4 regions of the Pseudomonas silensiensis genome follow, and region 3 is predicted to be linked to each of the others. Evidence: predicted binding sites of a transcription regulator. Region 3 holds the regulator's gene; each other region holds the start of a gene.

Region 1 (3,235 bases), on a different contig from region 3:
CGGCGTTGGCGGTGTCGTGGAAACCGTTGACGAACTCAAAGCCGAGGGCAATCAGCAGCGCCACGCCCAACAGCAGAAACGGCGTCCATGTGGTCACCACGGTGCCGAGTTCGTTCATGTCGTGCATCAGGCTGTAGGCGGTGAACAACAGCCCGCAGCCCAGCACGGCGAAGAAAATAACGATGGTCAATAAGCTGGGCTTTTTATCGAGTTGCGGTTTGGCGCTACGGGCGGGCGCCTGGGCGGCGGTGAAGGAAGGAGTAGCCATGACGGACAATCCTGAGGGAAGAAGGAGTGTCGCCCATGATCGTTGCTGAATGTTACAGGGAAGCTGCGCTGGGTCAGTGTTTTGGGTTTTTACAGATCCGTTGATCCGAGTCCACCGGTGAACCCTGTAGCAGCTGGCGAAGCCTGCTGCTACAGGTGCTGTGTGAGGCTCAATAATCCTGGCGCTTGCGAAACGCCCAACGCCCGGCGATCACGGTAAACGTCGCGACCAATGCCACCAGAATCCAGAACCCTTCCGGGTCGCCGGAAAGTGGCACGCCACCGACGTTCATGCCAAAAAAACCGGCGATGATGTTGATCGGCAACGCCAGCACCGTGACCACGGTCAGGGTGAACAGCGTGCGGTTGCTCTGTTCGTTGAGGTTGGCGGCGATTTCTTCCTGCAACAGCTTGATCCGTTCGCCCAGCGCCGTGAGGTCGTTGATGATCAGCGCGAACTCCTCGGTGGACTTGCGCAGCTCCTTGACGTCCTCCTTTTGCAACCACTGCGGCGGGCGATTGAGCAGGCGCAGCAACGAGCCCGGTTCCAGCGCCAACAAGCGTTGCAGGCGCACCAGCACCCGTCGGTTGGCACCCAGTTCGGCACGATTAGTCGACAGCCGCGAGGACAGCAGCTCATCTTCGATCTGGTCGACACTGAGGCTGGTCTTGCGCACGATCTGGGTCAGCACTTCGCCTTGATCGCGCAGCAGATGCACCAGCAATTCCAGCGGCGAGCGAAAGCACTCACCGGCCTTCACCGACGAGCGCAGCTTGTCCACCGAATGCAGCGGTTGCAGGCGTGCGCTGACGATCAGCCGACTGCGGGCGCAAACCCACAGCGTCGAAACATCGGACGAGACCATGCTGCTGAGGTTAAACACCACATCGTTGACCACCGCCAGCAACGCCGAATCCACATGCTCGATGCGCGTCGAACGGGAGCCCTCATGCAGCGCTTCGAAAAATTCGTCGGGCAATTCCAGATGGCTTTTCATCCAGCGCTCGCACGCCGCATGAGCCAGATTCAGGTGCAGCCAGAGAAATTCGTCGTTGTCGCCGGGATGTTGCAGGCACTGCAAGGCCTTGGCCGAATCGAGCTCCCGCCCGCGCTCGCCGGGGCGAAAACTGAAACCGTACAGCAGACCGAACAGGTCCGTGTCGCGATGACTTTGGTCGATGCTGTGGTTCATGAGGTCTCACTGAAGGAGGCGCTGTCGGTCACTTTGTGTAGCAGGTCGCGTTACGGCGGATTTTGCAGGTTCACTTGAGCCGCATCATCGCAAGGAGTTTTGACGGTTTTGTGACAGTTGGATGGCGGCAAAATAGTGGCCGTACCGATGGTCGGATTTCATTCAAGAACCGCTCTGGGACGCCGATTACGCTGACGTTAACTTGCACGGCTTTGGCCACGAACCAAGGTCGCAGACAGGGATGTCCGGACACCTTTCACGCCTTGTTGCGGCGTGCCTCATTCCTGTCATGAGTACCTCCCGATGTTTTTGCAAAAGTCCTTGAGAGCGCAAATTCTCGCCCTGCTGAGCGGCAGTCTGTTCGCGATGCTGCTGATCGCCCTGGCCTGCTTTCACTTTCTGTCCAGCGGTGTTCAGAACTACGCGAATCTGGTCGAAGGCCCACTGCACACCTCGCAATTGATCGATGAAGCCAACCTGCAATTCAAGGTGCAGGTACAGGAGTGGAAAAACGTCCTGCTACGCGGCAAGCAGCCTGCGGACCTGGACAAATACTGGAAGCAATTCGAAGACCGTCAGCGCGACGTGCAGGGCATCCTCGGTGAACTGGCCGGACAGAAGGGTATCGAGCCGTCACTCAAGACTCGCATCGAACGCCTGCGGGACGAACATCGTCTGTTAGGCGCGGCTTATCAGAAGGGCCGTGACGCCTACGTGGCGGCAGGCGCCGACCCAACGGCTGGCGACACTGCGGTCAAAGGGGTGGACCGCGCAACCAGCGATCAGATGAGCGAGTTGGTCAGCGAATTGCGCAAGCAGGGTGCCGAGCAATCGAAACTGATCAGCGCCGACGCCGACCGCACCGTGTTGCTGGGGATCATCGTGATGCTCGCCTCGGGTCTGCTGATCGGGTTGTTGAGCCTGTGGCTGATCAACCGCAACCTGGTCGAACCGATTCGCAAACTGATCGAATACGTGGCGCAACTCAGCCAAGGCAAGTTTGCCGAACGCGTGGCCAGCACCCGTCAGGATGAGTTGGGCAGGTTGGCGGTAGCGGCCAACACCTTGCGCGACTTCCTCGCCGAAACCTTCAGCCGTTTACAGCGCAGCGCCAAGGATCTGGACAGTGCCAGCGGTGAGCTGAATTCCATCGCCACCCTGATGGCCAGCGGCACTAACGAGCAGTTCAACCGCACCGATCAGGTGGCCACGGCGATGAACGAAATGTCTGCTACCGCACAAGAAGTCGCACGTCACGCAGCCGACGCGGCACGTGCCGCCGATGATGCCGACCAGTCCGCCCAGCAGGGCGAAAAGGTCATGCAGGGCACCATTCACACCATCACCCAAATGCGCGGCGAAATCGCCAATACCGCCACGGTCATCCGTCGTCTGGAAACCGACAGCGGGCGCATCGGCAAGGTACTGGAAGTGATTCGCGGCATCGCCGAGCAGACCAATCTGCTGGCGCTCAACGCCGCCATCGAAGCAGCCCGTGCCGGTGAAGCCGGGCGCGGTTTTGCGGTGGTGGCCGATGAAGTCCGCAGCCTGGCCCAGCGCACGGCGGCGTCGATCATCGAGATCAACCAGATCATTCAAACGGTGCAAACCGGTGCGGTGGACGCCGCTCAGGCGATTGAAAGCGGTCAGTCACGCAGTGAGGAAAGTGTCGAGCAAGTGACTCAGGCCGGCGCCATGCTGGAGCGCATCACCCTTGCCGTGGAAGCCATCCGCGACATGAACCGCCAGATCGCCACCGCCGCGGAAGAGCAGAC
Region 2 (3,235 bases), on a different contig from region 3:
GGCTGGCTGTCCGACCGTTATGACCGGGCGCTGTTGATCCGCTGTTTTGCCCTGGTCCTGGCGCTTACCGCGTTGCCGCTGGCAATCATGCAACAGGTACCGCTGGAGATTTTGTTTATCACCGGGTTCTGCTGTTCGCTGGTGATGTTCTGTCTGTATCCGCTGGCGGTGGCGTTCTCCAACGACCACGTCGAGGGTGATCGTCGGGTGTCCCTGACAGCGATGCTGTTGGTGACCTACGGTGTCGGCGCCAGTATCGGGCCGCTGGTGGCCGGGGTGCTGATGAAACTGTTCGGCAGCCACATGCTCTATGCCTTCTTCAGTTTCTTCGCGTTGGTGCTGGTGTGGCGAATTCGCCCGAAAGCGGTGACCAACCTGCATCAGGTCGACGATGCACCGCTGCATCACGTCGCCATGCCGGACAGTATGTCGAGTTCGCCGTTGGTGGCTTGCCTTGACCCGCGGGTCGATGAGCAGGTGGTGCAAGACCAGATGCAGAACCCGATCAACCCTGAGCCGGACCCGGAACCTGAATCGGAGCCCGAAACCGATCCGCCGCCCGAAGATCCTGATGCACCTCGCGAACCAAGTTTTACCGAGGCCAGGCCTTAAATCCAACGCATAAAAAAACGGGCAGTCACCGCAAGGGACTGCCCGTTTTCTATTGAAGCGACTTATTACATGTCGTCTTTGTCGAAGCGCCGCGCTTCGCGCTGAAGCTGATAGACGAACCGCTCGACCTGCCGCTGCACCAGCCCGCTCATGTTGTGAAAGCGTACGCCGGCGAAGGTGGTGGAGATTCTTTCTTCGAAGTGCAGGTAACGCAGCTCGACGGGGGCCGTCATGTTGCCAAAGGGCAGGGCGGCGATGAAGCGGTCATAGACCTGGCCCAGTTGCAGGCTGCCCGTGATGTCGCCTTCGAAGCGCAGCTTGCAGCCGGTGGCGGAGATATCCAATAGCTTGCCGCTGATCGGCGACTTGAGTTTTTCACCACCCAGATCGACGTTGACCAGTTGTGCCAGCTTCAATGCTGCGCGGAATGCATTACGACGCTGGTGGTAAACCACCTCGGAGGGCAGGGCGCCACGGTAGCAACGACCGCCACCGGATTCGTCGATGGTCAGCGGGCCGTTGCTTTCCCAGGCAATGCGCACGCCGTCGTGAAAGCCTTCGACCTTGAACGGTTCGCCGGCGAGCAGGAAGCGTTCACCATCGCGGGGGATCATTTCGTCCAGGGCAATCATGTTGCTGTCACGGTCAAGGTCCACCAGATAACTCTGGAAGCGCTGGCTGCGCTCATGGAACGTGATGATCAGCGGATCATGGCTGTCTTGCAGCTGGCGCAGGTTGCCGGAGATCTCCAACGGCGTGGTGAGCACCTTGGGTGGCTGCGGAGCATCATCCGCGCTTAAGGCATTGAACACGGTTCATCAATCTCCAGACAAAATATGACTACGGCTGGCCAGCATATTGCCAGTATGTTGCGCGTCTTGATAGTGCGCGCTTTGCAGCAGGCTCAAGCCTGACTGAGCGGGCGTGGCTTCGCAAGCATGGAGGTTGATCCGCGTGCATCATAGAGCGCTGGCGGCTCGCCGCCGTTGAGGATTTTCAGCTGATTGGCCGTCGCGGCCTGTTGCACCAGGATTGACTGGCCATTCTTGACGTTGGCCGCCTGGCACTGAGCCAGAAGATCGGTCAATACATCGCTCTGCTCCAACAGCTGATTGCCAATGCTCGAATGGCTGGCAAGTTGCTCCAGGCCGTTGCGATTGGTCGGCAGGTTGAGGCTGGCGAGGATTTCACTGCGCTTGCGGCCATGCTGATCGAGCAAAATGATCAATGCCTGTTTCTGCGCCAGAATTTCTTCGAGCAGTGGCATGTCGCGACCGTGCAAGGCGAGGGACTCGGTCTGCAGTAACTCCAGCAAGTGCTGTGCTGGAGCGAAATCGTCGGTGATCAGTTGCAGTAAATTAGTGTCGTGCATGGCTGGCCTTGGGTTTTAAGCGTCCAAAAGCCTGGCGCAGGCCTTGGCCTAGCGCTGGGCTTCGAAGTTGAGCAGTTTGCTGGCTACACGGTTGCTGTCGACTTTATAGCTGCCATCGGCAATCGCTGCTTTCAACTCGGCCACGCGGGCGTTGTCGACGGCAGGCTGATCACGCAGCTTGTCAGTGACCTTCTGCAACTGTTGAGCCTCATTGCTGAGATGTACCGATTCCCCGCTTTTGACGGTACTGGCCTGTTCGGCCGGGGTATTCAGCGGTGCGGGTTTGCCGGCTTCGACGGTTTCCTTCGCGGTGCTGGTACGTGTACTACCGGTAAGTGACGAGGAACTGTTTAAACGGCTGAAATCGATGACCATGACAAAAAAACCTCTGGGTATTTGGACGCTTGCCATGTTTTCGGCCATACCCGGGAAAACTTTAGGCCCAATTATCAATGAGCTTGCGCGCGTCAGCGCTTGCCCTGCATAGGGCACAGTCTAGGGAACAGTCGAGTGGCGCGCCACTTCTTCACAAGCAGAGAGTTCTACATGGCCACTTCCACCTGGCCGGGCGCGATGACTTGCGCCTTGATGACCCGCTGGGAATTGAGGTTTTTCACCCGGATCTGTTCGCGCATGCCGCCGTTGGACAGCGCTTCACCCGGCATGCGCACGCTGAGCGTTCCACTGCGGGCGGTAATCACCACCTGGTCGCCCTTGCTGATGACTTCTGCCTGTTCCATGTGCACCAGGGTCATGACCTGGTCGGCGACCATTGGTCGGGTAAGTTTCTGCCCGATCGCCTGATCGACGGAAGTCAGGTAACCCTGGCTGATCAGGCTGATGTCACGCTCGCGCAGGGTCACATCCTGGGGCTCGACGATACCGGCGCGTCGCAGCGGACGGGTGGTGGTCACAATGTCGCGAAACAGGCGCACTTGAGCGGGTACGAAGACCGTCCAGGGCGACGCGCCCTCGCAGCGCACCTTGACGGTAACGCGCCCCAGCGGCGTGGCCGGGCTCTCCAGGGACGCTGTCAATTCCTTGTCACACATGGGCATGCGCAGCCGCGGATCCAGCTGCTTGACCTCGATCTCGTAGCGGCCTTCCGTTTGACTGGTTGCCAGATAGTCCTCTACGGTGAATTCAAGAAAGCCCTGAGTGACGCCGATAAGCATGTCAGGCAAGGTAACCGCGTCAGCAAGGGCAGGGCAGCCAGCGTTGAACAGGCAGACGGCCGACACCGCGCAAAGC
Region 3 (3,235 bases):
CGTCCGGCCCAGGCCAATCTTTGGCGTCGCCTGCAACGCATCGGCCTTTCCGGCCCGTTGTCGCGCGATTTGCTGGCGCTGATTACCGATATTGAAGAACCTCGTCAGGCTTGGCGCATGTTGCTGGCGCATCTGGCGCGGATGATCGCCACACCGGAAGTCGAGCCTCTGGAAGAGGGCGGCGTGATTGCCATGGTCGGCCCTGCCGGCATGGGCAAGACCACCACCCTGGCCAAGCTCGCGGCCCGTTACGTGCTCAAGTACGGCGCGCAGAATATCGCGCTGGTCAGCATGGACAGCTACCGTATTGGTGCTCAGGAACAACTCAAGACGCTGGGCCGGATCCTCAATGTGTCGGTGACGCATGTCGATCCGGGCCAATCGCTGGTGCAGGCGCTGGAGCCTTTGCTGCGCAAACGCGTGGTGCTGATCGATACCGCGGGCCTTCAGGCCAGCGATCCGGCACTGCGCATGCAGCTCGAAAGCCTGGCCGGTCGTGGCATCAAATCAAAAAATTATCTGGTCCTGGCAACCACCAGCCAGAAACAGGTTCTAACGGCCGCTTATCACAGTTACAAGCGTTGTGGGCTCGCTGGCTGCATCCTGACTAAACTGGATGAAACGGCAAGCCTGGGCGAGGTGTTGAGCCTGGCCATCAGTCATGAATTGCCGGTGGCCTACCTGACCGATGGCCCGCGGATTCCGGATGATTTGCATCTACCGCGTCGTCATCAGTTGGTCAGTCGCGCCGTCAGCGTGCAAATGCAAGAAGAACCCAGCGAAGAAGCCATGGCTGACATGTTCGCTGATATTTACCACAGCCCGACCAAGCAGGTTGGCTGAGGTATTAATGAACAGTTTTTGTACCTACATCGATGGTCTGCCATGCATTGTTCCGTTAGTGAACGCGCAGCCAGTAATGTGGCCTCCGTCTATGCAAGACAAGGTAAAGAAATAACATGGGCAGCATGCATCCCGTACAGGTGATCGCGGTGACCGGCGGCAAAGGTGGCGTCGGGAAAACTAACGTGTCAGTGAACTTGTCCCTGGCTCTAGCTGAGCTCGGCCGGCGCGTCATGCTGTTGGACGCCGATCTGGGGCTGGCGAACGTCGACGTCCTGCTGGGACTGACACCCAAACGTACTTTGGCCGACGTGATCGAAGGCCGCTGTGAGCTGCGCGACGTACTGTTGCAGGGCCCTGGCGGTATTCGAATCGTCCCGGCCGCGTCCGGCACACAGAGCATGGTTCATTTAAGCCCGGCCCAACACGCCGGCCTGATCCAGGCGTTCAGCGATATCGGTGACAACCTCGACGTGCTGGTGATCGACACCGCTGCGGGCATTGGTGACTCGGTAGTCAGTTTCGTTCGTGCAGCGCAAGAAGTCTTGCTGGTGGTCTGCGACGAGCCGACCTCGATCACCGATGCCTACGCACTGATCAAACTGCTGAACCGCGATTACGGCATGAACCGCTTCCGCGTCCTGGCCAACATGGCCCAGAGCCCGCAGGAAGGGCGCAACCTGTTCGCCAAGTTGACCAAGGTCACGGATCGCTTCCTTGACGTCGCCTTACAATACGTCGGCGCGGTGCCTTACGACGAAAGTGTGCGCAAGGCTGTGCAGAAACAGCGCGCCGTCTACGAAGCCTTCCCTCGGTCCAAGTGCTCACTGGCGTTCAAGGCGATTGCACAGAAGGTCGATACCTGGCCGCTACCTGCCAACCCGCGTGGGCACCTGGAGTTTTTCGTCGAGCGCCTCGTGCAACAAACGGCAGGACCGGTGCTATGACAGCCAGTGGCTACGACCTCTACAAGAAGTCGGCACGTGACGCGCAGTACGAGCTGATCGAGCGTTACGCGCCACTGGTTAAACGCATTGCCTACCACTTGCTGGCGCGTTTGCCCGCCAGTGTTCAGGTTGAAGATCTGATCCAGGCCGGGATGATCGGCCTGCTTGAAGTATCGACCAAATACGACGCCAGCAAAGGCGCGAGTTTCGAGACGTACGCGGGCATTCGAATCCGTGGCGCGATGCTCGATGAAGTACGCAAGGGGGACTGGGCGCCACGTTCGGTCCACCGCAATACCCGGATGGTCAGCGACGCAATTCGCTCGATTGAAGCTAAAACCGGTCGTGACGCTAAAGATCACGAGGTTGCGGCCGAACTCCAATTGAGTCTCGACGATTATTACGGGATTTTGAACGACACCCTGGGCAGCCGGCTATTCAGTTTCGACGATCTGTTGCAGGACGGCGAACACGAAGGGCTGCACGAGGATGGCGCCAGTGCTCATCTCGAGCCGTCACGCGATCTGGAAGATGAACGCTTCCAGGCGGCGCTGGCGGACGCGATTGCCAATTTGCCGGAGCGTGAGCGACTGGTGTTGGCGCTGTACTACGACGAAGAGTTGAATCTCAAGGAAATCGGTGAGGTCCTGGGGGTCAGCGAATCTCGGGTCAGCCAGTTACACAGCCAGTGCGCGGCCCGCTTGCGGGGGCGTTTGGGGGAGTGGCGAGCGCGCTGAAGGCAGTGTGGGGACACTGCGAGCGGGACCGGTGTGGGATTAGCTGCACCGGTCGCGATTTGTTGTGCTCCAGACAGTCATCGAGTGCATTGCCGGATTGATTGAAATGGCGCGTCCAGGTGCTGGGCGCGTTTAAGACTGCTTGGAGGTCGAATTGGACAAGAACATGAAAATCCTCATCGTTGATGACTTCTCAACGATGCGGCGGATCATTAAAAACCTGTTGCGTGACCTTGGGTTCACCAACACGGTCGAGGCCGACGATGGCACTACTGCCATTCCGGTTCTCAACAGCGGCAGCATCGACTTTCTGGTAACAGACTGGAACATGCCTGGCATGACCGGTATCGACCTGCTGCGTCACGTGCGTGCCGATGAAAAGCTCAAGCACCTGCCGGTGCTGATGGTGACCGCTGAAGCCAAGCGCGAGCAGATCATCGAGGCAGCCCAGGCCGGAGTTAACGGCTATGTGGTCAAGCCCTTCACGGCCCAGGCGTTAAAAGAAAAAATCGAGAAGATTTTCGAACGCATCGGTTGATGTGCGAAGCCACTGCGCCACGGGGGAGCTATGGAGCATAACGAGTCTTCACAGAGCGATTTCGAATCGACTCTGAAAAAACACGCGGTCGAACTGGTCGACAGCCTTGAAAAAGGCAGGTTCGGCGACGCTGTGCAACTGATCCATGAGCTCAATCAGACCCGTGATCG
Region 4 (3,235 bases), on a different contig from region 3:
ACACGAACGAGTATGTCGCTGCGCCCAGGCCGCCACCGGCCAGCGCCTCTGGACTCAGGCGCGCCATCATCAAGGTGTCGGTGAGGACCATCAGCATGTGCGCCAACTGCGAGGCAATCAACGGCCCCGCCAGCCGCAGGATGGCCCAGAGTTCGGTACGTGCTGGATGCTGCATGGTCATCACGCTCGATAATTAAAGAGGGACAGGAAAGCGTCGATTCTCGGCGCTCTACGGGGTTTGCACAAAGGGATAAAAAGGATGGGTTGCATGATTCAAACTCATGCTGGAAGGTTTCTGCTAGGGTGACCGAATCCCGCTATAGGAGCTTTCCGAATGTCCCGTCGTCTTCCTCCCTTGTATGCCCTGCGCGCATTCGAAGCGGCGGCACGGCACAGCTCGTTTACCCGTGCGGCCGAAGAACTGTCGATCACCCAAAGCGCGGTCAGCCGGCACATTCGTACGCTGGAAGAGCATTTTGCCTGTCGGCTGTTTCACCGCAGCGGACGCAATCTGCAATTGACCGAGTCGGCGCGGTTGATCCTGCCCGGCATTCGCGAAGGCTTCACCGCGCTGGAGCGGGCCTGCAATACCTTGCGTGCCGAAGATGACATCCTGCGCATGAAAGCGCCGTCGACCCTGACCATGCGCTGGCTGCTGGCACGGCTCAGCCGCTTTCGGCACCTGCAACCGGGCAACGAGGTGCAATTGACCAGCGCCTGGATGGATGTCGACTCGGTGGACTTCAACCATGAACCGTTCGACTGCGCCGTCATTCTCAGCAACGGGCATTTTCCGCCGGACTGGGAGGCGAGTTTCCTGTTCTCGGAAGAGCTGATTCCAGTCGGCGCGCCGAATCTTCTGCAGGATCAACCGTGGGATGTCGCACGGCTGGCCAATGCCGAATTGCTGCACCCGACGCCGGATCGTCGCGACTGGCGCAGCTGGCTGGAGCGTATGGGGCTGGCGGATCAGGTGTCGCTCAAGGGCGGGCAGGTGTTCGACACGCTGGAACTGGGCATGATCGCCGCCGCCCGAGGTTATGGCGTGTCCATGGGCGATCTGCTGATGGTGGCGGAAGATGTGGCTCAGGGGCGTCTGAGTCTGCCGTGGCCGACGGCCGTCGCCAGCGGTGAGAAATATTACCTGGTCTGGCCGAAAACCCGCCCCGGTGGTGAACGTTTGCGCAGGCTCAGCGACTTCCTGCAAGGCGAAGCCCGAGCAATGGAATTGCCCGACGTTCAACACCTGGGCTGAATCGATAGAGCCGCCGCAATGGCGGCCTTGAGCCATATCCCGGTTAATTACTCAAGTATTCAGATTGTCCGCCGAAAAGGCAGGTGGAACCTTCGTGCAGGTTCGACGCAATTCCCATTATTAGAATTTTGCTGAGTGTGCAGCCAGATCAAGGATGATCCGGTCGCTCGGCCAGGAGCTGTCATGTCTCAACCTCGTGCCCGGATCGCCTCACAGCTTGGTCTTGCGCTTGCCGTGATACTGGCGATTGTCATCAGCGGCAGTACCGTATTCGCCCTTCGTTCGCTGGACGCCGCCAACCTCGCCACCCGCGAAGAGCACCTGGCCAGTGAAGCCCGGTTGCTGGCTGATCAGTTGAGTACCTTTCACGGCACGTTGCGTGAAAGCACCCAGCGCCTCAGCGGTCTGTTCGAGAAGCGCTTCAGCGCCGGTTTGAGCGTGCACCCGGATGAACCGGTGGCGGTAGCGGGCGCGCAGACGCCGGGCCTGCACCTGGGCAGCGAAGTGCTGAACAACAATTTCAAGGAAGTGGACGAGTTCAAGCAAATGACCGCCGGTGTTGCGACGGTGTTTGTGCGCAGCGGCGAAGACTTCATCCGGGTCAGCACGTCCCTGAGCAAACAGGACGGCAGCCGGGCCATCGGTACGCTGCTCGATCACGCGAACCCGGCCTATGCGCGCTTGATGGCGGGGCAGGCCTACGTCGGTCGTGCCTTGTTGTTCGACCGCTCCTACATGACTCAGTACACCCCCGTACGTGACAGTGGCGGTAAGGTGATTGCCGTGCTGTTCGTAGGATTCGACTACACCGACGCGCAGAATGCGCAGTATGCCAACCTCAAGCGTTTCCGTATCGGCCAGACCGGTTCCCTGGCGCTGCTGGATGAACAGAGCAAATGGCTGGTGCCGATCGCGGGCGTACAAGCGCTGGATCAAGCGACTCCGACCATCGTTGACTTGGCGAAGACGCCGGGCAAGGGCAAGTTCTGGAGCGACAAGTCCGAAGATTTCTACAGCATTGCCGTACCGTTTGAAGGCGGGCCTTGGTCGGTGGTGGCGAGCATGCCGAAAACCGAAATTCGTGCTGTGACCTGGAGTGTCGGCATTCAATTGGCGATTGGCAGTCTGCTGGCGATGTTGATCGCTGTGGGGGCGGCGGTCTGGTTGCTGCGCAGCAAACTCGCGCCTTTGGGGGATCTGGTGCGTCAGGCCGAAGCCTTGGGCGCCGGTGATTTGAGCGTGCGGCTGAACGTATCGAGCAATGACGAAATCGGTCAGCTGGCCCGCGCGTTCAACCAGATGAGCCAGGCGCTGTCGACCATGGTCGAGCACATCCGCAAGGCTTCGCAAGAGGTCAACAGCCGCGCCCAGGCCTTGTCCGGTCTGTCCGGCGGCGCCTATGAAGGGATGGAGCAGCAGTCGGGCGAAATCACCAGCATGGCCGGCGCCGTGGAAGAGTTCAGCGCAACGTCCCTGAACATCGCCGACAACATGGGCAACACCCAGCGTCTGGCCCAGGAAAACGCACAACAAACCCAGATCGGTCGTACGTCGATGGGCGAAGCGTCCTCGTCTCTGGAGCAAATCGCTGGCGCGTTGAACAGCACGGCGGCGGTGATCAATACCTTGGGTCAGCGCTCCCAGGAAATCGGCGGCATTGTCGGTGTGATTACTTCGATTGCCGATCAAACCAACCTGCTGGCGCTCAACGCCGCCATCGAAGCCGCTCGTGCCGGTGAGCAGGGGCGTGGTTTTGCCGTGGTAGCCGATGAGGTTCGCAACCTGGCTTCGCGTACCCGTCAGGCGACAGATGAAATTTCCGGAATGATTCAAAGTATCCAGCAGGAAACCGGCAACGCCATCAGCACCATGGAACAGGGCAATGTGTTGATGCAGGAAGGCCTGTCACGCAACGCCAACGTCGCCAGTGCCCTGGCTCGGATCGATGAGCAAAGCCATTCTGCCGGTCAGCAATTCGCG

What was found. Region 3 encodes FliA, which starts transcription of late flagellar genes. Its sites were predicted from a motif close to CTAAAGTTTNNNNNNNNNNNGCCGNTAA; they were not measured.
Region 1: the regulator FliA is predicted to act here: its motif matches at 1,622-1,649, upstream of QF010_RS29110 (methyl-accepting chemotaxis protein).
Region 2: the regulator FliA is predicted to act here: its motif matches at 2,397-2,424, upstream of flgM (flagellar biosynthesis anti-sigma factor FlgM).
Region 4: the regulator FliA is predicted to act here: its motif matches at 1,306-1,333, upstream of QF010_RS13060 (methyl-accepting chemotaxis protein).

The regions. Positions count from the first base shown of each region.
Region 1 covers NZ_JBNDJH010000028.1:41,192-44,426, forward strand. The annotation lists gene QF010_RS29100 (inorganic phosphate transporter) at 1-268, opposite strand, end outside; gene QF010_RS29105 (transporter) at 438-1,460, opposite strand; gene QF010_RS29110 (methyl-accepting chemotaxis protein) at 1,764-3,235, shown strand, end outside.
Region 2 covers NZ_JBNDJH010000020.1:121,648-124,882, reverse strand. The annotation lists gene QF010_RS24880 (MFS transporter) at 1-612, shown strand, start outside; gene QF010_RS24875 (flagellar brake protein) at 678-1,424, opposite strand; gene QF010_RS24870 (flagella synthesis protein FlgN) at 1,517-1,984, opposite strand; gene flgM (flagellar biosynthesis anti-sigma factor FlgM) at 2,033-2,359, opposite strand; gene flgA (flagellar basal body P-ring formation chaperone FlgA) at 2,527-3,235, opposite strand, start outside.
Region 3 covers NZ_JBNDJH010000014.1:4,150-7,384, forward strand. The annotation lists gene flhF (flagellar biosynthesis GTPase FlhF) at 1-843, shown strand, start outside; gene fleN (flagellar synthesis regulator FleN) at 960-1,790, shown strand; gene fliA (RNA polymerase sigma factor FliA) at 1,787-2,527, shown strand; gene QF010_RS19890 (chemotaxis response regulator CheY) at 2,694-3,065, shown strand; gene QF010_RS19895 (protein phosphatase CheZ) at 3,096-3,235, shown strand, end outside.
Region 4 covers NZ_JBNDJH010000007.1:223,602-226,836, forward strand. The annotation lists gene QF010_RS13050 (NorM family multidrug efflux MATE transporter) at 1-175, opposite strand, end outside; gene QF010_RS13055 (LysR substrate-binding domain-containing protein) at 335-1,255, shown strand; gene QF010_RS13060 (methyl-accepting chemotaxis protein) at 1,439-3,235, shown strand, end outside.